3 regions of the Micrococcus lylae genome follow, and region 3 is predicted to be linked to each of the others. Evidence: riboswitches for the same ligand, from Rfam matches in the RefSeq annotation. Region 3 holds a riboswitch; each other region holds the start of a gene.
The links. Region 3 has a riboswitch for S-adenosylmethionine ahead of FM125_RS11330 (flavin reductase family protein). Riboswitches for the same ligand answer to the same signal wherever they lie in the genome.
Positions count from the first base shown of each region.

Region 1 (9,566 bases), on a different contig from region 3:
GGGCACCATGAACATCCCCATGGGCGGAGACCCCGTGAACATGGAGGTCATGAGGCTGGACGGGGATGCGTACCTGAAGGTGAAGTCCGACGGCGAGGACAATGCCTTCACCGAGATGCTCGGCGACAAGTGGCTCAAGATGTCCGCCTCGGAGGCCGAGGGCATGGGCGAGTTCGCGATGTCCTCCTTGGTGGACCAGATGGTGGAGGACATGCCGAAGAGCGATCACTTCGACGGCCACGACATCGAGGCCGAAGAGGTCGAGATCGACGGTGAGAAGTACGACAAGTACGTGATCCCTGAGGATCTCCTTGAGAGCGAGGACGCCGGGGACGTCTACTACGTGGACCGTGATGACAACACGCTGTTCCGGGTGGAGGGCACGAAGACCGAGGACGGCGGCCAGGAAGCCGTCGTGACGTTCACCGACTGGAACGAGGTGGAGGCTCCGGAGGCGCCAGCAGAGGACGAGGTCGTCGACCAGTCCGATCTCATGAACCCCTGACATCCACTCGTGAGGGGAGCCCGGTTGTTTCCGGCGCCTGCCGCCGGTTCCCCGCCGGACTCCCCACTCGTTTTCGCTCGCGAAACGGGAGGCGACGCCTCCCGTTTCGCGAGCGAAAACGTCGGGGGCGGAGGTCGTCAGAACCTCACCGGCGGGCGGCGACCGCCTTCTCGATCTCCGCCACGCACGGCTCGTTCTGCAGGCTCGTGGTGTCCCCGAGGGCGTCACCGGTGAACAGCTGCGTGAGCAGTCTCCGCATGATCTTGCCGGACCGGGTCTTCGGCACGTCCGGCACGAACACCACGTGCGCCGGCTTCGCCACCGGGCCGATCACCCGCGCCACGTGCCGCCGCAGCTGCTCGGCCTGCTCCGCGGTCTCCTCCGGGCGGCCGGCCACGGCGAACCGCTCGTGCGCCACCACGAAGGCCACCGCCGCATGCCCGGTCTTCGGATCCGGGACCGGGCACACCCCGGCCTCGATCACCTCCGGGTGTGCCACCAGCGCCGACTCGATCTCGATGGTGGACAGTCGGTGACCGGAGACGTTGATGACGTCGTCGATGCGCCCGAGGATCCACACGTCCGAGTCATCGTCCCGCTTGGCGCCGTCCCCGGCGAGGAACCAGCCCTGCCGCGCGTAGTCGGCCCAGTAGGAGTCGTAGAACCGCTGCGGGTTCCCCCACACGGTGCGGGCCATGGACGGGGAGGTCCGGGTGACCACGATCTTCCCCTGCAGGTGGGCGCCGACTGAGGTGCCGTCGTCGTCCACCACGTCCACGTCCACACCCGGCAGCGGGCGGGATCCGCAGCCGGGCTTGAAGACGGTGTCGGTCGGGCGCGGGGAGAGCACGGTGGAGCCGGTCTCGGACTGCCACCAGGTGTCCACCATCGGCACGCCCACGGCGCCGTCGCGGGGCACCGGCGCCCTACCCGCCGCGGCGGCCTGACCGTCCAGCCGGTCCAGCGCGTCCCGGCCGATCTGCGTGCGCGCCCACACCCAGGCCTCCGGGTTCACCGCCTCGCCGACGGTGCCGATCAGGCGGATCGAGGACAGGTCGTACTCCGCGGGCACGCCGTCCGGGTGCCAGCCCATCAGCGATCGGATCAGTGTGGGAGCCGTGTAGTAGCTGGTCACCCCGTAGCGCTGGATGACCTCGAAGTGCCGGCCCGGGTGCGGGGCGTTCGGCACGCCCTCGTAGATGACCTGGGTGACGCCGTTGCTCAGCGGCCCGTAGATCTCATAGGTGTGGGCGGTGACCCAGGCCAGGTCCGCGGTGCACCAGTGGACGTCGTCGTCGCGCCGTGCCGGGTCCGGGTGGGAGAACAGGAAGTCGTGCGTCCACGAGGCCGCGGCGAGGTACCCGCCGGAGGTGTGCACGAGCCCCTTCGGCTGCCCCGTGGTGCCGGAGGTGTACATGATGAACAGCGGGTGCTCCGCGTCGAAGGCGCGCCGGGTGTGGACGTCCGGCTGGCGGTCCACGACGTCGTGCCACCACAGGTCCCGGCCCTCGGTCCACGGGATGTCCCGGTGGCCGGTGCGGTCCAGGACGAGGACGTGCTCGATCGCGTTGTCCCCGGACACGGCCTCGTCCGCGTTGGCCTTCACCGGCACGGCCGTGCCCCGGCGGAACTGGCCGTCCGTGGTGACCAGCAGCTTCGCCCCGGTGTCCTCGACGCGGAACCGCAGCGCCTCCGCCGAGAACCCGCCGAACACGAGCGAGTGCACGGCGCCGATCCGCGCGCACGCCAGCGTGATGACGATCGTCTCCACGAGCACGGGCAGGTACACGACGACGCGGTCGCCCGCCTCGATGCCCAGCTCCTCGAGGGCGTTCGCGGCCTGGGCGACCTCGCGCTGCAGCTGCGCGTAGGTCACCGCCCGGCGGTCCCCGGGCTCGCCCTCGAAGTACAGCGCCACCTTCTCCCCACGCCCGGCCTCCACGTGCCGGTCCACGCAGTTGTACGCCACGTTGAGCCGCCCGTCCGCGTACCAGCGGATCTGCGGGGCGGCCCCGGCGGCCGCGTCCGTGGGGACCGTGTCCGTCACCTGGGTGAAGTCCGTGTCCCAGGTCAGCCGGCGGCCCACCGCCTCCCAGAGGGCGAGTCGGTCGGATTCGGCGACGACGGCGCCGTCGCCCCGACCTCCATGGGCCCGTCCCGCGGGCCGTCCCGGGTGGACGTCCGGGTCCGCTGCGTCCACCAGGGACTGCGGCAGCGGACCGGGCAGCGTGGCCAGGGCGGCGGCGGGGACGCCGTCGTTCGGGCCGCGGACGGGATCCGGCGCGGGGAGGGCCGTCTCGGCGACGGCCGCGGCGGTGCCGGCTGCGGACACGGGCATGGGGTGTCTCCTTCCATCGGTCCTGGCGGGAGCACCCGCAGCCCGCGGGGAGGCGGCGGACCCGGGTTGCTGCGGCGTCGAAGAGCCAGGTCTCTGGTGCCGCTCCGGATGGTGTGCGCATCCACGGTAGGCCCGCGGTGTGCCGCAGACGCGGTGCCGGTCCGGCTGGTGGGCGTGGACGCGTTGCGCCAGGTCATCTGGGCGGCGCCGACGGGCGACGCCCGTCCGGCGAGGGTGTCCATGACGGACGTGAGGCGGCTGCCTTCCGTGGCCGGGCGGGGCCGTGCTGTGCTGTGGCCGACCCATCCAGAGCGGCCGAGAGATCCGGATCGACGACGCCGCAGCAACCCCCTCATCCCTGCCCGGCAGGGTCGGGACGGTGCTACCGCCGGGACCGATGGAAAGGAGCCCGCGCATGTCCGCGCCCCTCACCGCACCCCACGACCCGACCGTGAACGCGGTCCCCACCCGTCCGCCGCTGGCCGTCACCCCGGACGTCCCGGACACCGACGACCTCGCTCGACTGCGGCAGCGGTTCGCCCCGATCTTCGAGCGCATCGCCGCCGGCGCCGCCGAGCGGGACGTGAACCGCACCCTGCCGTACGAGCAGATCCGCGAGCTCAACGCCGCCGGCTTCGCCACCCTGCGCGTTCCCCGCTCCCACGGGGGACCGGAGGTGAGCGTGCGGACGCTGACCGCCCTGCTGGTGGAGCTGGCGGCCGCCGACTCGAACGTGGCCCACCAGTACCGCTCCCACTACGGGTTCCTGGAGTCCCTGCGCCACAAATCGTCCGCCCAGCAGGAGCGCTGGTACCGGTTGATCCTCGAGGGAGCCACCGTGGGCAACGCATCCACGGAGACCTCGGGCAACGCACTGGGCACCCTCAACACCCGGCTCGAGCCCCGTCCGGGCGGCGGCGCGGTCCTCACCGGGCGCAAGGGCTACGCCACCGCGTCCCTGTTCTCCACCCACACCCGGGTAAGAGCCCTCGACCCCAGCACCTTCGATCCGAAGCGGAGACCGCGCCGCGTACTCTCTTTCGGATCGAGGGCGCTGTCTTCTCGGGGACCCGCGAATCCGGGGGCTCGATCCGTTCCGGAGCACGCCCGAAGCGCTCCGGAACGGATCGAGGGGAGGGGCTTTCGGTGCGCACCGTGAGACGCACGGTGCGCACCCAGCCCGAGCGGCCGTCGTCGTGTCAGCATGGATGCCATGAGCAGCACCTACACCGACCTCGCCGACCGCTTCACCGACCTCTTCGCCGCGGTGGGGAAGGGCGACCGGGCGCGTGAGGCCGGCCGGCACCTGCCGTTCGCGGTGCAGCAGCAGCTGCGGGAGGCCGGGCTCGGGATGGTCTCCGTCCCCGCGGAGGCCGGCGGCGAGGGGGCCGGGCACGAGGACGTGCTGCGCCTGCTCATGGACCTGGCCGCCCAGGACGTGAACACCGCCCATCTGTGGCGCTCGCACCTGGTGTTCGTGGCCGCGGTGGACGACCAGCCTGAGAAGATCCGACGCCGCTGGCTCAGGCACCTGGCCTCCGGAGAGTGGGGCGGCTCCGCGCTCGCCGAGCGCTCCGGCGCCGCCCCGGGGAAGGCCGCCACCACCGCCACGAAGGACGAGGGCGGCACCTGGGTGGTCACGGGTGAGAAGTACTACGCCACGGGCACCGCCTTCGCCACGTGGACCATCGTCACGGTCGGCATGGAGGGTGCGGACCTGGTGTCCCGCCGCAACTCCAAGCGCGCCGGCGGCGTGGTCCGGGAGCCCGAGCGTGCCGTGGCCGTGGTCCGCGTCCGCCAGCCACGGGTGCGCATCAAGGACGACTGGGACGGCTTCGGCCAGCGCATGACCGCCACCGGCTCGGTGCTGCTGGACGGCGCCGCCGCCGAGGACCTGCTGGAGATCCCGCGCCCCCACGGCCCGGTCCCGGTGCTGGAGGAGGCATCCCTGCTGGCGCTGCAGGTGGGCGTCGCCCGGGCCGCGCTCGCCGAGGGCGTGGACCTGCTGCGCCGGCGCCGCCGCACCTTCAACACCGGCACCGCCGAGCGCCCGCAGCAGGACCCGCAGCTGCTGGAGATCGTCGGGCGCATGGCCGGGCAGGTCTCGGCCGCCGAGGAGATGGTCCGCGTGGTGGGCCGGGCCATGGACGTCGCCGCCGGCCTGGAGGCGGGCGGGAACCACGACGACGGCCGCCTCGCCTCCGCCTGGGACGACGCCATGATCGCCGCCTACCGTGCCCAGGCGGTGGTGCCGCAGTTCGTGCTCGATGTCTGCACGCACATCTTCGACACCCTCGGGGCGTCGTCGACGTCCACCGTCCTGCAGCTGGACCGCCACTGGCGCAATGCCCGCACCATCGCCACCCATGACCCGGCCTCCTTCAAGGTCCGCATCGCCGGGGACCACCTGGTCAACGGCACCGTGCCGATCGCCTACACCTCCGCCGGGGACGTGCCGGCCGAACGCTGAGGCGGGCGGGTCAGCACGAAGAAGGCCGCCGCCGCGATCAGTGCCAGCGCCGGCCAGAGCACCAGTGGAGCGGCCAGGCCGGCGAGCTCGCCCAGCAGCCCTCCGCCGAGGGCGGCCACGGGGACGCATCCCATGGTCACCATGCGCCGTGCAGCAAAGGTGCGGCCGAGGGATCCCGGGGGCACCGTCTGTGCCGCAAAGGCGGCCCCGGCCACGTTGGTCACCGTCAGGGTGAGGGCCCACAGGGCGGCGAAGAGAGCCATGAGCACGCTCCCGGCCTCCGGACGCAGATACGCGGCCAGCGGCAGTGTGGCCACCCCGGCCTGGACCAGCGCCCCGAACGCGAACAGCCTCCGCGGTGCCACTGCCTCGGTGATCCGTGAGGCCACGGCGCTCGCCGCCAGCGCCGAGACGGCGGCCACCGTGCCCAGCAGGCCGAAGAACGCCGGCCCGAGGTCCAGGTGCCGCAGCACCAGCAGCGGCTCCACCGTGTCCCCGACCGCCAGGCCGATGTTGCCGGCGGTGACGAGCAGAGTGGTCGCCAGCAGCAGGCGGTTCCCGGCGATGATCCGGAATCCGTGCAGCAGGCCGGGCCTGGGTGCTTCTGGTGTGCAGCCCTCGCGCAGACCCTGGCCGTCGGTGTCTGGTCCGTCACCGGTCTCGACGTCGGCGTCTGCATCTGTGGCGACCACGTCGTCCGCCCCGCCGTCCGCGTCCTGGCGGCCGACACTGCTGACTCTGCGCACCAGCGCACGGACCCCGACCAGGGCGAGGACGAAGAGCCCGACAGCCACGCCCCACGGCACCCCCGGAGCGGACAGGGCGAGCAGGAGACCTGCGCCGCCCGGTGCCACGATCCCGGCGACAGCGTCTGCGGCCGCCATCCGCGAGACGAGGGCGGACACCTGGTCTCGAGCGGTCACCTGCGGGACCACCGCAGTCTGCGCATTCTCGCTCGCCACCGTGCAGACGCCCAGCAGCGTGGCCAGCACCAGCACCGCCGCTGTGGACAGCACCCCGCTCACGTAGAGGCCGAGCATGGTCCCGGCCAGCACGGTCTTCGTCGCCAGTGAGGCGACGAGCATGCGGGCCGGTCCCCAGGCGTCGGTGGCCGCGCCGATCGGCACGGCGAGCAGTAGGAAGGACAGTGCGCCGAGGGCGTTCAGCAGGCCGAGTTCGGCTGCGCCGAAGCCGAGCGAGGTGACCACGACGACCGCCAGCACAGTGTCCAGCAGCTGCACGCCGGCGGCATCGAGGCCGTTGGAGGCCAGAAGTCTGCGGCGGGTTCCGAGGTCGGCGGCGGCACGCCCGCCAGAGTGATGAGCAGGGGCAGGATGCGGCCCCGGCAGGGGAGGGGTGTTCATGGAAGAGCTCTCTATGGGATCCGGACACGGTCAAGACCCCTCGCACGGGGCGAGGGGGTGCGATCGCGTCGGATCAGGCGTGGAGCTTCATCACATGGAACATGGCCGTCACCCTACCGGACTGCGCTTCCGGCCCGCCGCCGTCGAGCCAGAAACATCGGTCCCTTCGTGGCATGCCGAAGTGGCCACTTCCTCTGGTTCGGCGCGGCGACTCCCCTGATTCGGCCCGCCGCCGTCGTCGAGCCAGAGACTTCGGTCCCTTCGCGGCATGCCGAAGTGGCCACTTCCTCTGGTTCGGCGCGATGGCCCCCCTGGTTCGGCCCGACGGCGACGTCACGAACCCGGCGCCGGAGGCACGCGAGGCGACGGCGCCGCCGTCGTGAAGCCTCTGCGGCAACCGACTACCGCAGCACACCGGCGGAGGCGTTGCATGGTCCCAGCCGCCCGGACTCGCGCACCCCGCCGAGGCCGGTTCCCGCACCAGAAGCGCTGAAGGAGCACCCCATGAGCACTGCCGAGAAGGCCGGAGCCGCAGCATCCGCCGGTCCGGACACGAACCGCGAGATCCTCTTCAACGCGTTCGACATGAACTGCGTGGCCCACCAGTCGCCCGGGCTGTGGCGGCACCCGGAGGACCGCGCCCGGGACTACAACACCCTCGGCTACTGGACGCACCTGGCGCAGACGCTGGAGAAGGGCCTGTTCGACGGGCTGTTCATCGCCGACGTCCTCGGCCCGTACTCCGTGTACGGCGGCACCTCCGAGGCCGCCGTCAGGACCGGGGCGCAGACCCCCGTGAACGATCCGTTCCTGCTCGTCTCCGCGATGGCCGCGGTCACCGAGCACCTCGGCTTCGGCGTCACCGCCGGCACCGCCTATGAGCACCCCTACCCATTCGCACGCCGCCTCGCCACGCTCGACCACCTCACCGGCGGCCGCGTGGGCTGGAACGTGGTCACCGGCTACCTGCCCTCCGCCGCCCAGAACATGGGCCAGGACGACCAGATGGAGCACGACGAACGGTACGACCACGCGGATGAGTACCTCGACGTCGTGTACAAGCTGCTCGAGAAGTCCTGGGAGGAGGACGCCGTCGTCTATGACAAGGCCTCTGGTGTGTTCGCGGACCCGGCCAAGGTCCATGACATCGCCCACGAGGGCACGTGGTTCAAGGTCCCCGGCCACGCCGTCACCGAGCCGTCCGTGCAGCGCACCCCCGTGATCTACCAGGCCGGCGCCTCCACACGCGGCCGCGCCTTCGCCGGCAAGCACGCCGAGGCCGTGTTCATCAACTCCCCCACGAAGGAGCTGGCGGCGGCCACCGTGAAGAAGATCCGCCAGGCGGTGGCGGAGGCCGGCCGCGACCCGTACGACGTGAAGATCTTCGCGATGCAGACCGTGGTCACCGGCGCCACCGACGAGGACGCGCGGGCCAAGTACGACGACCTGGCACAGTACGTGGACTCGCTGGGCGGCCTCGTGCTGATGTCCGGCTGGATGGGCATCGACCTGTCCCGGTACGAGCTGGACGAGCCGATCGGAGACGTGGAGTCGAACGCCATCCAGTCCACCGTGGAGACCTTCCAGAAGGCCTCCGGCACGGACGAGGAGTGGACGGTGCGCAAGCTCGCCGAGTGGGTGGGCATCGGCGGCTTCGGTCCCGTGATCGTGGGCGGCGGTGAGTCCGCGGCCCGTCAGCTCGCGGACTGGGCCGACGAGACGGACGTGGACGGCTTCAACCTCGCCTACCACATCACTCCCGGCACCTTCGAGGACATCGTGGAGTTCGTGGTGCCTCAGCTGCAGAGGCTCGGCCGCTACAAGACCGCGTACACGGACGGGACGCTGCGCCACAAGCTCTTCGGCGCCGGAGACCGGGTGAAGCCGACCCACCGGGCCGCGCAGGTCACCCTGGGCTGATCCGGGCCCTCTTCCCGACGACGGCCCCTCGCCCCCGGCGGCCCCTCGCCCCCGGCGGGCGCCCCGCCTTCGGCCGCTGCGCCCGCCTCCGGCGGCAGCGCCCCGCCGACGGTCCCCCGCCTCCGGCCGCAGCGCCCGCCGGGTACCGTGGAGGACAGATCCCTGCACCCCGACGGAAGGATCCCCGCGTGTTCTCCTCGACGCCCCGCACCGCCGCCGACCGTTCCGCCGCAGGTGCGCTGTCCCGCCTCGGCCTGGGCGCCCTGGCCGTCACGGCCGCCCTGACGCTCTCCGCCTGCGGCGGCCCGGACTCCGCTGGTGAGGCATGGGACGGCGTCCGGGAGCAGCTCGCGGAGGCCGAGTCCTTCCGGCTCACGGCGGAGCTTCCCGAGGAGGCGCTGCAGGGCGGTGCGGCCTCCGGCACCCTCGAGGCCTCCGGGAGCACCGGGGAGCCGAACGGCCAGCTGACCATGCGCATGAAGGCCGACCAGGGGGACTTCTCCATGGAGGTGCGCGAGGTCGGAGAGAAGGGCTACATCCGCATGGACGTGGACGGCGAAGACCTGGACCAGAACGCCAAATCGATGATGGGCCTGGGGGACAAGTGGATCGCCCAGGACGTCCCGGAAGACCAGAGGGGCATGATCGGCTCTCTGCGTGAGTCGATGCTGGCCAAGCTTCCTGACGCCGGCGCCCTCGAGGGCGTTGACGCGGAGGCGCAGGAGGTCGACCGCGACGGTGAGAAGGCCTACCGCTATGAGATCCCCCAGGACATCGCCGAGTCCGCTGCCCAGGAAGCGGAGACCGAGGGGGAGGACTCCGACGGTCTGGACCAGGGTGCGGCCGCCCTGAACGAGCTCGACATGTCCCTGGTGCACGCCTTCGTGGTGGACTCGGACGGCGAGCTCCTCGCCCTGGAGCTCCGGGGTGAAGAGGGCGAGGACGGTGAGAAGGCCCCTGCCACCGAGA
Region 1 is NZ_FUKP01000022.1:8,782-18,347, forward strand. It holds gene FM125_RS03765 (hypothetical protein) at 1-505, shown strand, start outside; gene FM125_RS03770 (AMP-binding protein) at 651-2,843, opposite strand; SAM riboswitch class I at 3,143-3,247, shown strand; gene FM125_RS03775 (acyl-CoA dehydrogenase family protein) at 3,259-4,002, shown strand; gene FM125_RS03780 (acyl-CoA dehydrogenase family protein) at 4,057-5,313, shown strand; gene FM125_RS03785 (MFS transporter) at 5,277-6,677, opposite strand; gene FM125_RS03790 (LLM class flavin-dependent oxidoreductase) at 7,182-8,597, shown strand; gene FM125_RS03795 (hypothetical protein) at 8,786-9,566, shown strand, end outside.
Region 1: linked by a shared signal. The riboswitch ahead of FM125_RS03775 (acyl-CoA dehydrogenase family protein) and the one ahead of FM125_RS11330 (flavin reductase family protein) in region 3 are both predicted to bind S-adenosylmethionine.

Region 2 (9,566 bases), on a different contig from region 3:
GGGGGCGAGGCCGTAGCGGGACTTGAGCGCCGTCGTCGTGACCTCACCGGCGGCGTGCGCCGCCGTGACGATCCGGCGCAGAGCGTCCAGGAGGGCGGAGCCGATGCCGCGGCCGCGCTCGGAGGCGGCGGTCTCCACGTAGAGCCAGAGCCGCTGCGGGTGCAGCGAGGAGGCATAGACCACGGCGGCGCCCACGGGGACGGAGTCCACCTCGGCCACGATGCACCGACGCCACGGGGTGTCCGAGGAGGCGGCCAGCATGGCGCGGTCCTGGTGCTGCTGCACGTCCACGGGGTCGCCGAAGACCTCCAGCAGCCGCAGGTCGTCGCCGTCCTCCCACGCCCGCAGGGTCAGCCCCTCCGGAGCGGTACGGGCGCTGCCGTTCTGCTGCGCGCCGGTCACTTGACCAGACGCTCCAGCAGGTAGGACTTCACCTGGGACAGGGCCACGCGCTCCTGGGCCATGGTGTCCCGCTCGCGGATGGTGACGGCCTGGTCCTCGAGGGTGTCGAAGTCCACGGTGATGCAGTACGGGGTGCCGATCTCGTCCTGGCGGCGGTAGCGGCGGCCGATGGCCCCGGCGTCGTCGTCCTCGACGTTCCACAGGCCGCGCAGCTCCGTCGCGAGGGACTGGGTGGCGGGCTGCAACTCGGGCTTCTTGGACAGCGGGAGCACGGCGGCCTTGACCGGGGCCAGGCGCGGGTCCAGCTTCAGCACGGTGCGCACGTCCACGCCGCCCTTGGTGTTCGGGGCCTCGTCCTCCGCGTAGGCGTCCACGAGGAACGCCATCATGGCGCGGGTCAGGCCGAAGGACGGCTCGATCACGTACGGGGTGTAGTGCTCGTTGGCGGCCTGGTCGAAGTACTGCATCTTCGTGCCCGAGTGCTCGGTGTGCTGGGACAGGTCGTAGTCCGTGCGGTTGGCCACGCCCATGAGCTCGCCCCAGCCCTCGCCGCCGCCGAAGCCGAAGCGGTACTCCAGGTCGATGGTGCCGTCCGAGTAGTGCGCGCGCTCCTCGGCGGGGACGTCGAACCTGCGGAGGTTGTCCGGGTTGATCCCGAGGTCCACGAACCAGTTCCAGCACTGGTCCACCCAGCGGTCGAAGTGCTCCTGCGCCTGTGCCGGCGGCACGAAGTACTCGATCTCCATCTGCTCGAACTCGCGGGTGCGGAAGATGAAGTTGCCCGGGGTGATCTCGTTGCGGAACGCCTTGCCGATCTGGCCGATGCCGAACGGAGGCTTCTTGCGGGCGGCGTTCACCACGTTGAGGAAGTTCACGAAGATGCCCTGCGCCGTCTCCGGGCGCATGTAGTGCAGGCCCTCCTCGTTGTCCACGGGGCCGAGGAAGGTCTTCATCAGGCCGGAGAACAGCTGGGGCTCGGTGAACTCGCCGCGGGTGCCGCAGTCTGGGCACACCACTTCCGCCATGGACTCGGGCATGCGGCCCTTCTTCGCCTCGAAGGCCTCCTCCAGGTGGTCCTGGCGGTGGCGCCTGTGGCAGGAGGTGCACTCCACCAGCGGGTCGGTGAAGGTGTCCACGTGGCCGGAGGCCTTCCACACGTCGCGGGGCAGGATGATGGACGAGTCCAGGCCGACCATGTCCGCGCGGGAGCGCACGAAGGTCTTCCACCACTCGTTCTTGATGTTCTCCTTCAGCTCCACGCCGAGCGGCCCGTAGTCCCAGGCCGAGCGGGAACCGCCGTAGATCTCACCGGCCTGGAACACGAAGCCTCGGCGCTTGGCGAGGTTGATGACGTTGTCCAGCGGGGACTTGGCAGCCATGGGTGAATGTCACTTCCGTCCTGGGTGTGGGGCGCCCCGCACACGGCGGCGGGGCGATGGGCGGCGGGCCTGCGGCGTCCGGGCATGGCCGAGGGACGCGCACGACTCGCGTGAGGGCAAGCCTACCGGGGACAATGGGCCTCATGGCTTCCGACGCACAGCCCCTGCCCATCCGTGACGAGACCATCCGCCTCGGCCAGGCCCTCAAGCTCGCCTCCCTCGTAGAGGACGGAGCCATGGCCCGCGACGTGATCCAGGACGGCATGGTGACCGTGAACGGCGAGGTCCGCACCCAGCGCGGCGCGCAGCTGCACGACGGAGACGTGGTGGAGTTCAACGGCGAGTCGATCGTGATCGAGGCGCCGTGAGGCTCAGTCAGGCCTTCCCCGGCACCACCTGGTCCAGGTACTGGACCACGTGGGCGAGCTCCTGCGGGTGGACGGCGTGGCCGAGGCCGGCGTAGACGATCTTCGTCATGTCCACGTGTTCGTTGAGCCAGCCGTGGGTGGCCTCCACGCGGGCCTCGGAGATGATCGGGTCCTCCTGGCCGCGACCCCAGAAGACCTTCGGCCGGACGCGGGCGACCTCGTCGTCCCGGTCGAAGAGGGTGGCGAGGTCGGGCTCGGCGCGGTCCGGGTCGGCGACGAAGCCGGACAGGCCCACGGTGCAGGCGTAGGCGGCCGGGTCCAGGCGCAGCAGGGACATGGCCATCGCCATGCCCTGGGAGAAGCCGAGCAGGGTCACGGACCGGAAGTCTGCGCGGACGGACTCCACCCAGGCCTGCAGTGATTCAACGGCGGCGCGCACGGACGGGGCGTCCGAACCGATCTCCCCGGTCACCGGGTCCTGGGACAGCGGGAACCAGGCGAAGCCGCCCATCGGGATCTGCAGCGGCGCGCGCACGGAGGCCACGGTGAGACGCTCCGGGAACTCGCGGGCCAGGCCGAACAGGTCGTTCTCGTCCGCGCCGAAGCCGTGCAGCATCACCAGCAGGTGATCGGTGCGCTCCCCCTCAGGGCGGGACCAGCGGACGGTGAACTCGGTGGTGGAAGTCATGGCGTCCAGCGTATGCGGAGCAACCGAAGTGGAGCATCCCGCTCCGATTCCTTGTTCCACATGCCCTTTGGGGTCCAGAATGCACTGTTGTGACGACTCCGCACCCAGACTCCTCCACAGCCTCCCGTCCCGACGACGCCTCCCCTGCCGCCTCGCCCACCACGCATCCGTGGCGCCGCTACGTGGCCCTGGGCGACTCGTTCACCGAGGGCATCGGCGACCCGGTGGCCGAGAAGCCGGGCTACCACCGCGGCTGGGCCGACCGCGTGGCCGAAGAACTCGCCCGCCTCACCCCGGACGACGATCGCTTCGCCTACGCCAACCTTGCAGTGCGCGGCAAGCTCCTGGACCAGATCGCGGCGGACCAGATCGACCCCGCCCTCGAGCTGCAGCCGGACCTGGTCAGCATCTGCGCCGGCGGCAATGACATCCTGCGCCGGGCGGACCCGGACGAGGTGGCCGTCCGGCTGGACACCGCGGTGGAGCGGCTGTCCGCCTCCGGGGCCACCATCCTCCTCTTCAATGCCACGGACGTGAAGGAGACCCCGGTGCTCGGCCGCATCCGCGGCAAGGTGGCCATCTACAACGAGAACGTCCGCACCATCGCCGCCCGCCACGACTGCCTGGTCCCGGACATGTGGTCCCTGAAGATCCTCTCCCGCCCGGAGATGTGGGCCGAGGACCGCCTGCACTTCTCCCCCACCGGACATCACACGATCGCGGCGATGGTCCTGGAGACGCTGAACGTGGAGCACGACCTGGAGCCGTTCGTGCCCAAGCCGCTGCCGCCGCGGAACTGGCGCCACGCGCGGGCCGAGGACGTCGTGTGGGCGCGCACCCACCTGGTGCCGTGGGTCATCCGCCGCATCAAGGGCGTCTCCTCCGGAGACGGCCGCAGCGCCAAGCGCCCCGACGCCGCTCCCCTGTTCGGCGCGGACATGCCGCACGGCTCGGACTACAACGAGGGCTGAGAACCCGCCGCAACGAGGGCTGAGAACCCGCCGCCCCGACGACGGCCCGGACGCACAAGGGGTGCGTCCGGGCCGCCGTCGGCTCAGAGGGCCAGGTCCTGCCGGAGCTGCTCGGCGACCTGCCCGTAGTCGACGAGGAAGCCGTCATGCCCGAGCGGTGAGTCGATCATGTGCACCTGCGGCCGGGCCGGCAGCAGCGCGGCCAGTTCGTGGGACTCGGCGGGCAGGTAGAGCCGGTCCGACTCCACGGCGGCCACGAAGGCCCGGCCTGTGAACCGCCGCAGCGCCTCGGCCACGCCCCCGCGGCCACGGCCGACGTCATGGCTCATGAGGGCCTCGGTGAGGGTCAGGTAGGCGTTCGCGTCGAACCGGCCGACCAGCTTGGAGGCCTGATGGTCCAGGTAGGACTCCACCTGGTACCGGCCCAGACGCTCTCCTGCCGCCGTGCCGAAGGGATCCTCCTCGCCCTGGTGGCGGCGCCCGAACCTCACGGCCAGCTCCTCGGCGCTGCGGTAGGTGATGTGGGCGATGCGCCGGGCGATGCCGAGGCCGGCCTCGGGCTGCGGACCTCCGTAGTAGTCACCGCCCCGGAACTGCGGGTCGAGGCGGATGGCCTGTGCCTGGGACTGGGCGAAGGCGATCTGCTCGGCACTCGAGTGCGCGGTCGACGCCAGCACCCCCACGCCCGCCACACGGTCCGGCCTGCTCACGGCCCACTCCAGGGCCCGGGCGCCGCCCATCGACCCGCCGATCGCGGCATGCCAGCGGGCGATGCCGAGGTGGTCGGCCAGCCGTGCCTCCGCCTCCACCGCATCGCGCAGGGTGATGAACGGGAACCGCGAGCCCCACGGACGTCCGTCCGGGGCCGGGCTCGCCGGGCCGGTGGAACCGGAGCAGCCGCCCACCATGTTCGGCGCCACCACGAACCAGCGGTCCGTGTCCACGGCGCGGCCGGGACCGACGAGCTCATCCCACCAGCCGGTCCTCGGGTCCTGGCGGTGGGCGGCCACGTGGGTGTCTCCCGTGAGGGCGTGGAGGACCAGCACGGCGTTGGTGCCCTCGGCGTTCAGCGTGCCCCACGTCTCATAGGCGAGCTCCACCGCCGGCAGGTGGCCGCCGGTCTCCGTGTCCAGCGGCCCGACGCAGAGCCGGTGGAACCCGCCGGCGGGCAGATCGGTGCGGGTGCCCCTGACGTCCACCGCGGTCACCGGGCCTCCCCTGCGGAGGCGGCCGGGCCGTCGTCGTGCCTCACGGCGCCGGAGGCGGCGGCGAAGCCGGTCTCAAGGTCCGCGAGGATGTCCTCGATCGACTCCAGGCCCACGGAGAGGCGGACCAGGCCCGGGGTGACGCCGGTGGCGCGCTGTTCGTCCTCGGTGAGCTGGGAATGGGTGGTGGAGGCCGGGTGGATCACCAGCGAGCGGACGTCGCCCACGTTCGCCACATGGTGGTGCAGGGTCAAAGCGTCCACGAAGGCCGCGCCGGCCTCGCGGCCGCCGGCGATCTCGAAGGAGACGATCGCACCCGCGCCGCGCGGGAACAGCTCCTTCGCACGGGCGTTCCACCGGCTCGAGGCGTGCTCGGGATGGACCACGGCCTCCACCTGCCCGTGGCCGTCCAGGTACTCGACGACCCGGCGGGCGTTGGCCACGTGGCGCTCCATGCGCAGGGACAGGGTCTCCAGGCCGAGGTTCACCAGGAAGGCGTTGAACGGGGAGATCGCCGATCCGTAGTCACGGAGCAGCTGCACGCGGGCCTTGAGGATGTAGGAGAGGTTCACGCCGAAGGCGCCGTCGGCACCGAGGTCCCGAGCGTAGACGAGGCCGTGGTAGGACTCGTCCGGCTCGGTGAAGCCTCCGAAGCGCTCGGGGTACCTGCCGTAGTCGAAGGTGCCGGCGTCCACGATCACGCCGGCCATGGCCGCGGCGTGGCCGCCGAGGTACTTGGTGGCCGAGTGGGTGACCACGTCCGCACCGTGCTCGATCGGCCGGAACAGGTACGGCGAGGCCAGGGTGTTGTCCACGATCAGCGGGACACCGGCCTCGTGGGCTACGGCGGCGACTCCGGCGACGTCCAGCACATCCCCGCGCGGGTTGCCGAGGGACTCGCCGAAGAACGCCTTGGTCTCCGGGCGGACGGCGGCCCGCCACTGTTCCAGGTCGTCCGGGTCCTGCACGAAGGTGGTCCGGACCCCGACCTTGGCCAGGGTGTGCTTGAAGAGGTTCTGTGTGCCGCCGTAGAGCGAGGTGGAGACCACCACGTGGTCCCCGGCGCCGGCGACGTTGAGGATCGCGAACGTGGTGGCTGACTGCCCGGAGGACAGCAGCAGCGCACCCACGCCGCCCTCGAGCGCGGCGATCTTCTCCTCCACCGCCTGCTGGGTGGGGTTGCCGATCCGCGTGTACAGCGGGTCCAGGTCCGCCAGCGCGAAGCGGTCCGCGGCCACCTGGGAGCTGGGGAAGTCGAAGGACGTGGTCTGCACGATCGGCAGAGCGGTGGCGCCGTGGGCGTGGGGCTGCTCGGCGCCGGCGTGGATCTGACGGGTCTCGAAGCCCCAGGCCTCGGCGGCGGGGGTCTCGGCGTTCGCGGAGGCGCTCGTCTCAGGGGCGCTGTTCTGGGTGGTCATGGCGGACTCCTGGGGCTGTCAGGGTCGGCCATGCCCCCGCACCTCGGACTGCCGTGGACCTTGAGCAGGTCCGGGGCTCTGGCACGCCCGTGCGGGAGCGGGCGCATGACACGACCGCGCTTGCCGGGCCCCGGTCTGGGGCCGGCCTGGTCGTCACCCGGGGCACCCCGCCGCGGTGGGGAGGGTTGCCGGCCAGAATGCCGGGGCACTGGTGCTGGCTCTCGTGACCGTGACGCCAGTGTGGCATCGGGGACACACCGACCGCACACCGGCTCGTCACGATTTCATGTCCTTCGTCACACAGGGCTAGCCTGAGCCTCACGACAGCCCGGCTGACATCCCCTGGGCCGACGAGAGGACGATCTTCGTGAGCACCATCCGCCTGGACCATGTGTCCTACGCCGCCGGCCCCGAGGGCCTCGACGCCACCGTGGAACGGGTTTCCGACGCCCTCGGCGTGGAGCGCGTGAAGGGCGGCGTGCACCCTCGGTTCGGCACCCGCAACGCCCTGTTCCCCATGGCCCACGGCCAGTACCTGGAGGTCGTGGAGGTCCTGGACCACCCGGCGGCGGCGAACGCCCCGTTCGGCCAGGCCGTGCGCTCCCGCTCCGAGCAGGGCGGCGGCTGGATGGGCTGGGTCGTGGCCACAGACGACCTCTCCGCCTTCGAAGAGCGCCTCGGCCGCTCCGCCGTGCCCGGCAACCGCAAGTTCCCGGACGGCCGCGAGCTGACCTGGAAGCAGATCGGCATCAAGGGCCTGATCGCGGACCCGCAGGTCCCGTACCTGGTCTGCTGGGACGAGGGCACCGAGGACCTCCACCCCTCCCTGGCGGCCCCGGCGCAGGCCTCGATCTCCTCGCTCACCCTGGCCGGCTCCCGCGAGCGTGTCCGCTCCTGGCTGGGCCTGGACGATCCGTCCCAGAAGGTCGAGGACCTCACCATCGAGTACGCCGCGCCCTCGGGCACCCCCGGCCTGCTGACCGTACGGTTCGAGACCCCCCGGGGCACCGTCACCCTCTAACGGCCGCCCTCACCCCCGGCGCTCTTCCTGACGGCCTCCCCGGCGCTCTTCCTGACGGCCTCCCCCGGCGCTGTTCCCGACGGCCCCCGGCGCTCTTCCTGACGGCCACCCCGGCGCTCTTCCTGACGGCCACCCCGGCGCTCTTCCCGACGGCCCCCGACGCTCTTCGCCTACTGGTCTGCTGGCCTACTTGTCTACTGGTGAGGACACACCGTCTGGCACCCCTCCTGCGCGGGCGATGAGGGTGAGTCCTCACCAGTTGGCAGGTGTGTCCTCACCAGTTCGCAGGTGTGTCCTCACCAGTTGGCATCGGACGGGGACGGACCGGACGTTGGACAGGGCATCGGACCGGGCCTCGGGCGGGGACGGTCAGGTGCCGAACCAGCCCAGCTGGGCCAGCAGCGGGGCGGCGACGAACCCGGTGACGTCCAGCAGCAGGTGGGCGACGACCAGCGGCATGACGCGGCGCCAGCGCAGGTAGAACAGCACGAAGACGACGCCCATCGCCGCGTTGCCCAGTCCGGGGCCGATGCCCTGGTACAGGTGGTAGCCGGCGCGGAGCACGGCGAGCCCGATCACGATCGTGGTGACGCGGACCGGCAGGAAGGCACCGGTGTCCGTGGTGCGCGGGGCCGGCAGCTGCGGCGCCTGCTCCCCCGCCAGGCCACAGGAGCGCAGCTGCTGCAGATAGGACAGCCGGTCCACCATCCAGGCGACCACGATGACCTCCTCCACCAGCGCATGGCGCAGGGCGGACAGGACCAGCACGGGCACGGCGTACCAGGCGTCGTCCATGGCGGAGCCGACGATCGCCGTGGTGGCGCCGAGGGCGCGGCCTCCCGCGTAGACGGCCAGGGTGCCCACGCCCATCACGAGGAACAGCAGGGCACCCCAGCCGAGGTCCGCCCACGGACGGCGGAAGTCCAGGCCGAACGCGCGGAACGGGTTGCGGCCGTGCAGCCGGACCAGGTGGAGCACGAGGGCCACCGGGACGAGGGCGAAGCCGATGTTCAGCAGCTGGTAGGTGAGGTCGAAGACCCATCGGTTGTTCAGGACCGGGTTGAGGACGGTCGTCTGGTCCTGCAGCGGCCCCTGGGTCATCTTGTCCAGCAGCTGCACCACGGCGTAGACCGCGGACTTGCCCAGGGACAGGCCGAGGACGATCGCAACCTCCCAGCGGACGGTGCGCGCCGAAGGGGCGGGCAGCGCGCCGGAGGGGCGTGCCGTCGTCGGGCACTGGCTGGCCTGGGTGGTGGTTCCGGAGGTGCTCACGTGCGCAGTGTAGGTCCGTCCGCCGGGGGTACGGTGTCAGTCATGGCGTCGGATCCGCTTCCCTCAGAGATCGGGCTCGCGCGCACCTGCGCCGAGCGGCTGCTGCCCCACGTGGACGCCCGGACCGCCGAGCGGCTGACCGGAGCGCGCTGGGACGCCGGACGTGTGGAGGAGTCAGGCCAGTTCCACCGGGTGCTCGTCCTGGACGACGTGGCCGTGCTGCGCATGACGCGGATGGCGGAGGCCGGTGCCGCCCCCGGCACCTGCTGGGCGCCGGACGACTCCCCGGCCTTCCACCTTCCTCGTCGCATGGGCCTGCTGCAGGCGCTGGCCGCACGGGGCCTGCCGTTCTCCGTTCCGGCGCCGCTGTCCGAGGTGTGGCACGCCGAGACGGCTGAGGGCATGCCGCTGACCGCGGCGGTGCTGCAGCCCTACCTGCCCGGCCAGCCGCATCCGGTGCACGAGGGCGACCCGGCAGTGTTGCGCGGGATCGTGGACGCCCTGGACGCCGTGGACGTCACGGACGGGGATGTGGCCGCAGGGCTCGGCCCGGCGTGGGCCTTCCGCGGACCGTGGACGGACGAGCGCATCCAGGCACTGCGGGCGCTGCCGGCGGCGTTGCCGGCCGAGCATGCCGGAGCCCTGCCGCAGTCCTGGCAGGAGGCGGTGGAGGTCATCGCGACGACGGCCCGCACCTGGTTCTCCGAGCCCGCCGTGGCGCCGCGGCTGGTCCACGGGGACCTGGCCGGCCACAACCTGCGCTGGGTGCCCGTCCCCGGCGAGGGCGACGCGGTCGTGTGGAGGCTCGAGGGCATCCTCGACTGGGACCTGGCACATGCCGG
Region 2 is NZ_FUKP01000067.1:182,745-192,310, reverse strand. It holds gene FM125_RS10850 (GNAT family N-acetyltransferase) at 1-402, opposite strand, end outside; gene FM125_RS10845 (glycine--tRNA ligase) at 399-1,781, opposite strand; gene FM125_RS10840 (RNA-binding S4 domain-containing protein) at 1,916-2,149, shown strand; gene FM125_RS10835 (alpha/beta hydrolase) at 2,157-2,837, opposite strand; gene FM125_RS10830 (SGNH/GDSL hydrolase family protein) at 2,927-3,808, shown strand; gene metX (homoserine O-acetyltransferase MetX) at 3,892-5,016, opposite strand; gene FM125_RS10820 (O-acetylhomoserine aminocarboxypropyltransferase/cysteine synthase family protein) at 5,013-6,431, opposite strand; SAM riboswitch class IV at 6,543-6,660, opposite strand; gene FM125_RS10815 (VOC family protein) at 6,799-7,452, shown strand; gene FM125_RS10810 (CPBP family intramembrane glutamic endopeptidase) at 7,822-8,724, opposite strand; gene FM125_RS10805 (phosphotransferase family protein) at 8,767-9,566, shown strand, end outside.
Region 2: linked by a shared signal. The riboswitch ahead of FM125_RS10820 (O-acetylhomoserine aminocarboxypropyltransferase/cysteine synthase family protein) and the one ahead of FM125_RS11330 (flavin reductase family protein) in region 3 are both predicted to bind S-adenosylmethionine.

Region 3 (9,566 bases):
ACCACGGCGCGGGGGTCGGCTCGGCGGTCTCCACAGCGTGGGCCGGGCCGGCGAGCACGGCGGCAGAGAGCAGCACGCCGGTCACGCCGAGGGCGCGCGCGTGTGCGGAGCCGGTGGTGCTGCGTGCGGTCATCAGTGGGTCCCCTCCGGGCTCATGGCCGGTGCCGGTGCAGTCAGGTCTGGATGCACGAGGGCCGGTCGGCCGCATGTCGAACGCCTGCAAAGACGATTCTAGCGGCTCACCGGCCCTTGTGACACTCCTGTGTCCATGCCCTGGGCGTGGTCTCATGCCCAGGTCAGCGCCCCGCCGGGCGGGGTGTCACGGACTCAGAGGCGGGTGACGTTGGCGGCCTGCAGGCCCTTGTCGCCCTGGACGGTCTCGAACTCCACGCGGTCGTTCTCCTGGAGCTCCTTGAAGCCCTGCGCCTGGATGGCGGAGTAGTGCACGAAGACGTCGGCGGAGCCGTCCTCCGGAGCGATGAAGCCGAAGCCCTTCTCGGTGTTGAACCACTTGACGGTGCCCACGGTCATGGGGGTGTCCTTTCGCTGTGCCCGCCTGCGGTGCGCAGGCTGTCGGCGTCGGTGCCGTGCAGCGGGGTCGCGGCACGGGTGAAGCGGTGACACTGCACCGCGAAGACCAACGCCCCCTGGCCGTCAGGCCCGGGTACTGCAAGAAGACGGGTAAACAGGGAGAACTGCTTCTTGCCCATCGTCTCACGTTTCCCGACGACGGCGGTACACCGGCCGCTGTCCTCCCGGCCCTGTCGCAGGGAGGGGACAGGCGGATGACGCGGGGCGGCCGTCGTCGTGCCTCCCGCCGCCGGCGGGCGGAGGCGAGCCGGGCGGATCAGGCGAGCGGGCGCAACCCGGTGAAGGCGTTGTGGTGCAGGGCTGCCGGGGCGTGGACGTCCGTGTGGTCGGCGAAGCCCAGGACCTCCATCAGGACCACTGTGTGGTCGCCGGCGTCCACCTCGGCGTGCAGGCGGGTCTCCAACCACAGCGAGGAGCCCTCGAGCAACGGGGTGCCCCGGCCCGTGCGGTGCAGCTCCAGCCCGGCGAGGCGGTCTCCGGTGCGGGAGGCCAGCTGACGGCACAAGTGGTGCTGCTCCTCGGCGAGCAGGGAGACGCCGAGGGTGTCCGCGTTCCGCAGACGCGTCCACGTGCGGGAGGACTTCTGCGCGGAGAAGGACACCAGCGCAGGCTCCCAGGAGATCCCCACGGCGAAGGAGGAGGACACCATCACCTCGTCCACACCGTCCGACCGGCCGGTGACGGCCACCGCGCCGGTGGGGAACGCGCCGAGTCCTCGGCGCAGGTTCAGGGGTGTGATGTCCTCGTCCCACCGCGGATGCGCGGCGGTGGCGGGGGAGAGCAGTGCGGTGGTGGTCATGCGTCGGATCCCTTCGGAACGGACGCGGCCCTGCGGTGCAGGCGGGCGGACCGACGTGTCCGCAGAGACGCTGTACTTGCCCAACCGGGGTGCCGGAGGGCCGAATCCTCACCTGGAGCACCCCACTGCAGCGTTGAGAGGGTTGCCGTCCCGCCGGCCAGGGCCGTGAATGGCGGGAACTCGTGATTCTGGGCTCCACGGTAGGAGCGGGCACGCCGGGGCGTCAAAGGTGTCGACCCTGTGAACGACACGCGAGGTCACACCGATGCCGTCGCCGTGCCGAGCAGCGGCGAAACGACGGTTTTCCTGCGCCGTAGTCTCGGCGGAGCACTGCCAGAATGTGATGCTTGACACATCTAGGGCGGCTGGGTCAGGATGACGCTACTCGAGAGAGGGGGGGAGCTCGAGACCGCAACCCGCGGCCCCACGGCCGGTTCACCTGAAAGGGGTCGGATCATGTGGATGGACATCAAGAAGAAGCTGTCGGCGGTATCGGCAGGGGTCGTTGTGGCAGCTGCGCTGACGGCAGCCCCGGGAGCGGGGGCGGTGACCTCATCCCCGGAGGGGGGTGTCATCTCGCCGAACGCCGACTGTGCAGAGGAGAGTTGGACGACTGTCAATGTGACCTCGAATACCTTCAAGAAGTCCCATTCGGCTTATTCCTCTGTGTCTGGGGCGCCCGGCGTGACCCTCTCCATCGCGACTGGACGAACGTTTGCCGTCAGCGGGGACATTACGGGCGAGGTGTCAGGTGATGTTCGTGCAATCCTCGCGGGTGTTTCGGCCAAGGTAGGCACCCGAGTGGGTGTCACCTATTCCTCCACCAATACGATCAGTGGAGCGTGGAAGGTGCCGGCTAGCTATAAGAACGGTGGCAAGCTCGTGATTGGTGCCAAGCGGGCTAAGGGAACTTGGAAGCGCCAGATGCTGACCAGGAACTGCAAGGTAGTGACCGTGCGTAGCGGGTCGTTCACCACTCCATGGCAGCAGTTCCACTTTCAGCACTACCGTCTCTGACCCAGGGGAAGTGCTCCGGCGTCGAACTCGAAAGGTTCGGCGCCAGAGCACTCCCGTTTCGTTCACTCATGACAAGAAGGTCAATCATGTCCTCCTTCCCCCTCCTGCGATCTACTCGTTGCGCCTCGGTTATCGTCGCGGCGATTCTCTTCGGTACAGCCATGACAGGATGCTCCTCCGCCTCGGACAACAAGACGTCCAGTTCGGGGGAATCCAGTGTTGCAGCGTCATCGAGTGACCCGGCACACGCGTCCGCATCTTCTGCGGAGTCCACGGCCGCTTCCGGCGCGGGCTCGTCAGGCTCGGACGCTGAGGAGGCGCTTCCGGCCGCTCTCTTCGAGGAGGACGGGATGACGTTGGTCGAGTACTCACGCCAGCATCCGGATGCCGGCTACCTCGACCCGGCGACGGAGTCTGTGCTCGAGGAAGCGGTCGGGACCGGTTCGCAGGAGATCACCGTGGATGCACAGAAGGGTGCGGTTCTGCGGGTCATCCTGCTCTGCCCCTCGGACGCGACGGGTAAGACGGATATTCACACCTCTCGGGAAGGCGAGGACGAGAAGACGTGGATGGCCGGCTCGGAGGGTGCGTGCGGTGACTGGTCTGCGGCGACGGCTCCCGTGCCAGAGGCCGGACCCATGACCTTCACGGTCACGGTGGACAACGATTCCCCGTTCCGGGTCGTCCTGACTGCACTCTCCGAATGACGCAGCCTCGGAGAAGGGGCGCGGCGGGACGTGAATCCCCGGGAGAAGCGTCTCGCCGCACCGCTCCCGCCTGGCCGGCTCTGCCGAGCGTTCGCATGCTCCGGCTGGTGGCCGGTGCCCTTGCCCTGACACTTGTCGTGGGCCTCACCGTCCAGGCGCAGGCCACACAGCGGCTCCGGGACCTTGTCGATCGCAGCTGGCGCGGTACCTACGACCTCGTCGTCTCCGCCCCCGGTGCCGCCCCGAGCTCTGAAGCGCTCTCCGCTCCGCTGGACACGGCCGCGTGGACGAGCTCGGCCGACCGCCTCAGCACCGCCGACCTCGACCGCATCCGCGCGGTGTCCGGCGTCGAGGTCGCCGCCCCGCTCGGCGACCTCGGCGTGCGCAGCGTGGCCAACCAGGATGCCGTGATGATCGGGTACCCGGCGGACGGCAGCGTGGAGGGTCCCCGCGCGTTCGACCTGGAGGCCCGTGTCCACACCGACGACGGCCTCGGCCGCCGTCCCGTGCTCGGTATGGACACCACGCTCATCGGTTATTTCTCCGACGATGGCCCGATCGAGGACGCCCGGCCGCTGCTGGAGGACCAGGCTGTCTGCGATCCAGCTCCTCCTGAGCCCGGCCCCTGCACGGACGTCGAACTCCCCACGCTCGCCCTCGGACCCCGCGGACGCACACCCGAGCCTGCGCAGCGTGAGGTCCCCGCCGGCACCTACTGGGCCGCCCCGTGGGCGGAACCCGACCCGCAGGGCAACCGGATGGTGGTGGTGGACGCCGCGGCGGAGGCGACGTTGCTGGACCTCGGCGGCAACACGGCCGCCGCGGACGCGTTCCGTGTGCTCGCCCAGTCCTCGCCTGCCGGGTCGCTCTCCGCAGTGGTCGACCGTCTCTCGGGCGCAGCAACCGAGGAGGCACGTGCGCTCGTCGAGGCGAAGGACCGGCTCCCCGCCCACCTGCAGATCCTCGCGGACACCACCGGTCGCTCCGCGGAGTCCCTGAGCGCGGTCCCCGTGCTCGCCACGAGCGTCGGCTCGGCGCCCTTGTCCCTGGAGGTGCGCGCCAAGCCCTACCGCGAACCGGCCACCCGCCTGCGCATCGAGCAGGCTCCGGTGGACCCACGGGACCCCACCGGTCCGCGCGGCATGCTCGGCCTGCCCACCTGGGAGCTGCCCACGGGCGGTCTGGCGACGCAGGAGGACGTCTCCACCTCCGACGTCTCGGGGCGGTTCGGCGGCCTCGGCCTCGGGGTCACCGTCATCCCCGTGCCCGGGCTGACCACGGGCCAGGACCCGGTCCTGAGCTATGACTCACCTCGTCTGTCTCTGGTACAGGAGACGCGCACCCTCACCCGGCCGACGACGGCGGACGGGAACCTGGCCGAGGCCGCCGGCGTGGAGACCGCCTCTGGGACGCTCCCCGGCCGGCCCGAGGTCGCCGTCGCCCGGGCCCTGCCGGCGTCCACGTCCCGCGAGTCCGCCTACTACGCGGCCACCGACGACGGGCGTCGCTTCGGCACGGGCGACGCCCCGCTGCTGGTCAGCGTGGGCACCCTCGTCCCCGAACCGGACACGGACCTGGCGGGGATCGCCCCGCTGCTCACGGATGTGGAGCTGCCCACGACCCTCGTCGCGGACCCGGACGGCACCCCGCGCGAGGTGCGTCTGCAGCCTGCCTCCACCGGCTTCGGCCTGGCCAACCAGATGCCCGCCGCCTATGTCGACGCGGCCTCGGCCGCCACCCTCGGGCTGGAACGGCCCTTCAGCACCGTGCGGGTCCGGGTGGCCGATGTGGGGGAGGACCTCACACCGGAGAACCTCGCCACGATCGACGCAGTGGCCCAGCAGCTGAAGGACGCCGGATTCGCGGTGACCACCGTGGCCGCCTCCAGCCTCTCGCCCCGGCAATTCCAGGTGGTGTCCTACCGGTTCGACTCCACCGACGGCGAAGCCCACACCGGCCCGCTGGGCACCGTGCGCCAGCTCGGCCCGGAGCTGGCCGCCTCCCAGCGGGTCTCGGCGGCGGTCGGGTCCGCGGGGACCGCGCAGGCCATGACGGTGACCGCGCTGCTGACCGGCCTGGCAGGCCTGTGCATCCTGGCGGCGGCCCGGCCGCGACGCCGTCGGGCCGGTGTGCTGGCTCTCCAGGGCTGGACGCGCGGGGCCACGGTGAGACGCCACCTGAAGGAGGATGCTCCTACGCTCATGGTGCTCGCCCTCACCCTCGCCGCGCTCACCGCGGCCGGGGCCACGACCGCACGCATCGGGGTCGAACCCCCGCTGGTGGCCGTGGGCCTCGGGGCGACGGCGGTGCTCGCCGCCGCCATCGTGACCACGGCGGTGACCGCCGCCCGTCCCACGACCGCCGACACCCGGGAGCACGCCACCCGGTCGACGGGTCCGGCCCGGCCGGCCCGCACGGCAGCCGCGCTGCTGACCCGGTGGACAGCCCGCACATGGCCGCGCCTGCTCACCGGCGCCGCCTACCGGGCGGCCGTCGCGGTGGGGGCGGGGCTGCTGGTCGCCGTCGTCCTGCAGGCCCGCCGCGAGGCTGGCACCTCCCTGCTGGCCGGGGCCGCCGTGGCGCAGGACCTGCCGTTCCGGCTGGCGTTGGGGGCGCTGGCCGCCGTCGTGGGGATGATCCTGCTGGTGCAGCTGCATCGCGTGGAGGGGGACACCGTCCGTGCTGAGGCTATCGTGCTGCTGCTGGCGGGCTGGTCCCGGGCCAAGCTGATGGTCAGGCACCTGCCCACTCTGGCCGTCGAGGCGGCCGTGGCAGGCCTGGTGGCAGGGCTCGTGCTGGTTCTGCTCACCCCGGCGGTGGACCTGCCGCCGGTGGTGGGAGCGGCCGGTCTCGGACTGCTCCTCACCCTCCTGATCACCCTGTTCACCCGGCGAGCCCAGCTCGCCCGTGCCTGGAAGGGGCAGCCCGCATGACCGCGATCGCGCCCGTTCTCACCCTCGACCGCGTGCAGGTCGGGTACCGCAGTCCGGACGGCGGCACCCGCGTGCTCATCGAGGGGTTGGATCTCTCGCTCCACCCCGGGGAGATCGTGGGGCTGTGGGGGCGTTCGGGCACCGGGAAGTCCTCCCTCATCCGCCATCTTGCCGGGCTGACGATCCCGTTGGCGGGCCGGATCCGCTACCGCAGTCCCGACGGCGGGCTGGACGGGGACCTCGGCGGGTTCGCCGCGGAGGCCCTGGCACGGTACCGGCGTGAACACCTGGGGTACGTGGACCAGTCCTGCGAGCTGATCGGGGAGTTGTCCGCGCTGGACAACGCGGCCATCTGGGTCCACGGCGGGCCTGTCGCCGGCTCGCCCCGGGACGCACTGGACACGGTCCGGACCCAGCTGGAACGCCTTGGCCTGGGGCACCGGCTCGGCGCACCCGCCTCCCGGCTCTCCGGCGGCGAAGCCCAGCGGGTGGCGATCGTTCGGGCACTGGCCAAGCACCCGCACCTGGTCGTGGCCGATGAACCCACCGGGCACCTCGACGCCACCACGGCCCGCGAGGTCATCGCCCTGCTGCGCGAGCACGCGCAGGCTGGGTCCGCGATCCTCGTGGCCAGCCACGACCCGCTCGTCCACGCTACGGTGGACCGGGCCGTCCGGGTCGGTGAGGACTGACTCGCCCTCAGCGCCGGCCCCGCAGCCGGTCGATCTCGCGGCGCTCCTTCTTGGTGGGCCGCCCGGCGCCGCGCTCGCGCACGGGCACGGCGAGCAGCTCGCGGGGGATCGGCGGTGGCGAGTGGTCGATGTACTGCCGCTGCGCCACCGGGGCGCCCACGCGCTTGGAGATCAGCCCGGTGACCTGCAGGATGCGCTCGCGGTGGTCTTTGCGCAGGCGCACCGTGTCCCCGACCGCCAGGGTGTGCGCCGCCTTGACGGGCTCCCCATTGACGCGCACGTGTCCGCCCCGCACCGCAGCGGTGGCGGCCGAGCGGGTCTTGTACATGCGGACCGCCCACAGCCAGGCGTCCAGACGGACGGCGCTCACCGGTCAGCTCCGGCGGATCCGCATGGCGGCGCCGTGGCCCTCCAGGCCCTCGTCATGGGCCAGGGCGCTGACACCGTCGATCAGCTCCTCCAGGCCCTGCGCGTCGTAGCGGATGAGCTGCTGCAGACGCAGGAACGTCACGGTGTTCAGACCGGAGGAGAAACGAGCGGTGCCGGAGGTCGGCAGCACGTGGTTGGACCCGGCGGAGTAGTCGCCCAGCGGCACCGGGGCGTGCGGGCCCACGAAGATCGCGCCGGCATGGGTGACCCGGCGGGCCACCTGTTCCGGGTTGCGGGTGTGCACCTCCAGGTGCTCGGCGGCGTAGGCGTCCGCCACCTGCACCGCATGGTCCATGTCCCGCACCAGCAGGACGCCGGACTGCGGGCCGGTCAGGGCGGTGCGGATCTGCTCGGCCAGCGGCAGCCGCGGGGCCTGGCGCTCCACCTCCGCCAGCACGTCCCGGACGAGCTCCTCGGAGTCCGTGATGAGCACCGAGGCGGCCAGCGGGTCATGCTCGGACTGGCTGATCAGGTCCGCGGCCACCCAGGCGGCCTGCGCCGTGCCGTCGGCGATCACCGCGATCTCGGACGGGCCGGCCTCGGCATCCACGCCGATCCTGCCCAGCAGCGCACGCTTGGCCGCGGCCACATAGACGTTGCCCGGACCCGTGACCATGGCGACGGGCGCGCAGACCTGCGTGCCGTCGTCGTCCTTCACACCCAGGGCGAGCATCGCGACGGCCTGGGCCCCGCCGGCGGCGTAGACCTCGTCCACGCCCAGCAGGGCGCAGGCGGCCAGGACGGTGGGGTGCGGCAGGCCGCCGTGCTCGCGCTGCGGCGGCGAGGCCACGGCCAGGCCCTGCACACCGGCGGCCTGGGCCGGCACCACGTTCATCACCACCGACGACGGGTAGACGGCCCGGCCTCCGGGCACGTAGAGCCCCACGCGGTCCACCGGCACCCAGCGGTTCTCCACGATCGCGCCGTCGGCCAGCTCGACCTCCGTGCCAGAGGGAACCTGCGCGGCGTGGACCTTCCGGGCACGGCGGATGGACTCCTCCAGTGCGGCGCGGACCTCCGGGGCCAGTGTCTGGAGGGCCTGCTCGATCGCCTCGGCCGGCACGCGCAGGGCTGGGGCACGCACGCCGTCGAAGCGCTCGCCGAGCTCCAGCACGGCCGAGGCTCCGCCGGCGCGGACCTGCTCGATGATCGGCAGGACCGCGGAGACGGTCGAGGACACGTCCACCTCGGCGCGGGGCACCACGGCGTCCAGATCAGTGTCTGCGGCGGCGTCGCGCAGGTCGGTGACGGAGAGCATCGGTGAACCTCCAGGCTGGTCTGTCTCGTCCGGCTGGCCGATCGGCTGGAAGCCCTCGCTCCCCGCGGTGCCGGCCACCGGTGTCCAGCCTCCATTCTGCGCTCTCCCGTGAACCGTCCGGGGCCAGGTGTCAGACTGGTGACATGCCTGTAGCCGCCGCGCCGATGCCCCTGTTCCTCTCCGGCCTGTTCTCCGCGACACAGCAGGACGGCGTGCCGGAGGAGGTGCAGCAGGGTGCCGACGCCACCGTCCGCGTCCTCGGGCTGGAGCTGGCCACGCTGCTCGGTGTGTGCGGGGCCTTCGTGCTCGGCTGGGCGCTCGTCTTCCTCGGCTTCCTGGTGGTCCAGGCCGTGCTGTTCAAGAGGCGGGCGCTGGCGGGGCGTCTGCGCCGGCTGCGGCACCCGCTGGGGCTGGCGCTCGGCTTCAGCATGTCCCGCGTGGCCCTGGTGACCATGGCGAAGGCCCCGGCACGGGAGGCGGCGTGGTTCCCCTTCGTGTCCTTCCTGCTGCTCGCCGCCTTCGTCGGCTGCCTGGCCTGGGCCGCCGTCCGCGCGGTGAACGTGGTGGAGGAGCAGGTCCTGGACCGCTACCGCGAGGCCGGTGTCAACGACCGCCGCGAGCGCAAGGTCCGCACCCAGACCGTGCTGATCCGCCGCATCCTGCAGGCGGTGATCGTGGTGGTGGCCGTGGCCGTCGTCCTGCTGACCATCCCGGCGGTCCGCTCGCTCGGCGCCGGCCTGCTAGCCTCGGCCGGCCTCATCTCCGTGATCGCAGCCCTGGCGGTGCAGTCCACCCTGACAAACGTGTTCGCCGGCGTGCAGCTGGCCTTCACCGACTCGGTGCGCGTGGGGGACGTGGTCACCATGGACACCACCTTCGGCACCGTGGAGGACATCACCCTGTCCAACGTGGTCCTCAAGCTCTGGGACGGCCGCCGCATGGTCTATCCCTCCAGCCAGTTCACCACCCAGCCGTTCGAGAACTGGACCCGCGTGGGCTCGGCCGTCTCCGGCACCGTGGAGATGGACGTGGACTGGCGGGTGCCCATGGAGGACCTGCGCGAGCGCCTCAAGGAGCTGCTCTCCTCCACCGACCTCTGGGACGGCCGCGAGGCCTCCATGCAGGTCACGGATGCCCTCG
Region 3 is NZ_FUKP01000073.1:287-9,852, forward strand. It holds partial or broken gene FM125_RS11320 (hypothetical protein) at 1-133, opposite strand, end outside; gene FM125_RS11325 (cold-shock protein) at 328-531, opposite strand; gene FM125_RS11875 (hypothetical protein) at 528-710, opposite strand; gene FM125_RS11330 (flavin reductase family protein) at 848-1,390, opposite strand; SAM riboswitch class IV at 1,458-1,578, opposite strand; gene FM125_RS11335 (hypothetical protein) at 1,853-2,407, shown strand; gene FM125_RS12365 (hypothetical protein) at 2,494-3,114, shown strand; gene FM125_RS11345 (hypothetical protein) at 3,222-6,047, shown strand; gene FM125_RS11350 (ABC transporter ATP-binding protein) at 6,044-6,739, shown strand; gene FM125_RS11355 (RNA-binding S4 domain-containing protein) at 6,747-7,109, opposite strand; gene hisD (histidinol dehydrogenase) at 7,113-8,426, opposite strand; gene FM125_RS11365 (mechanosensitive ion channel domain-containing protein) at 8,570-9,566, shown strand, end outside.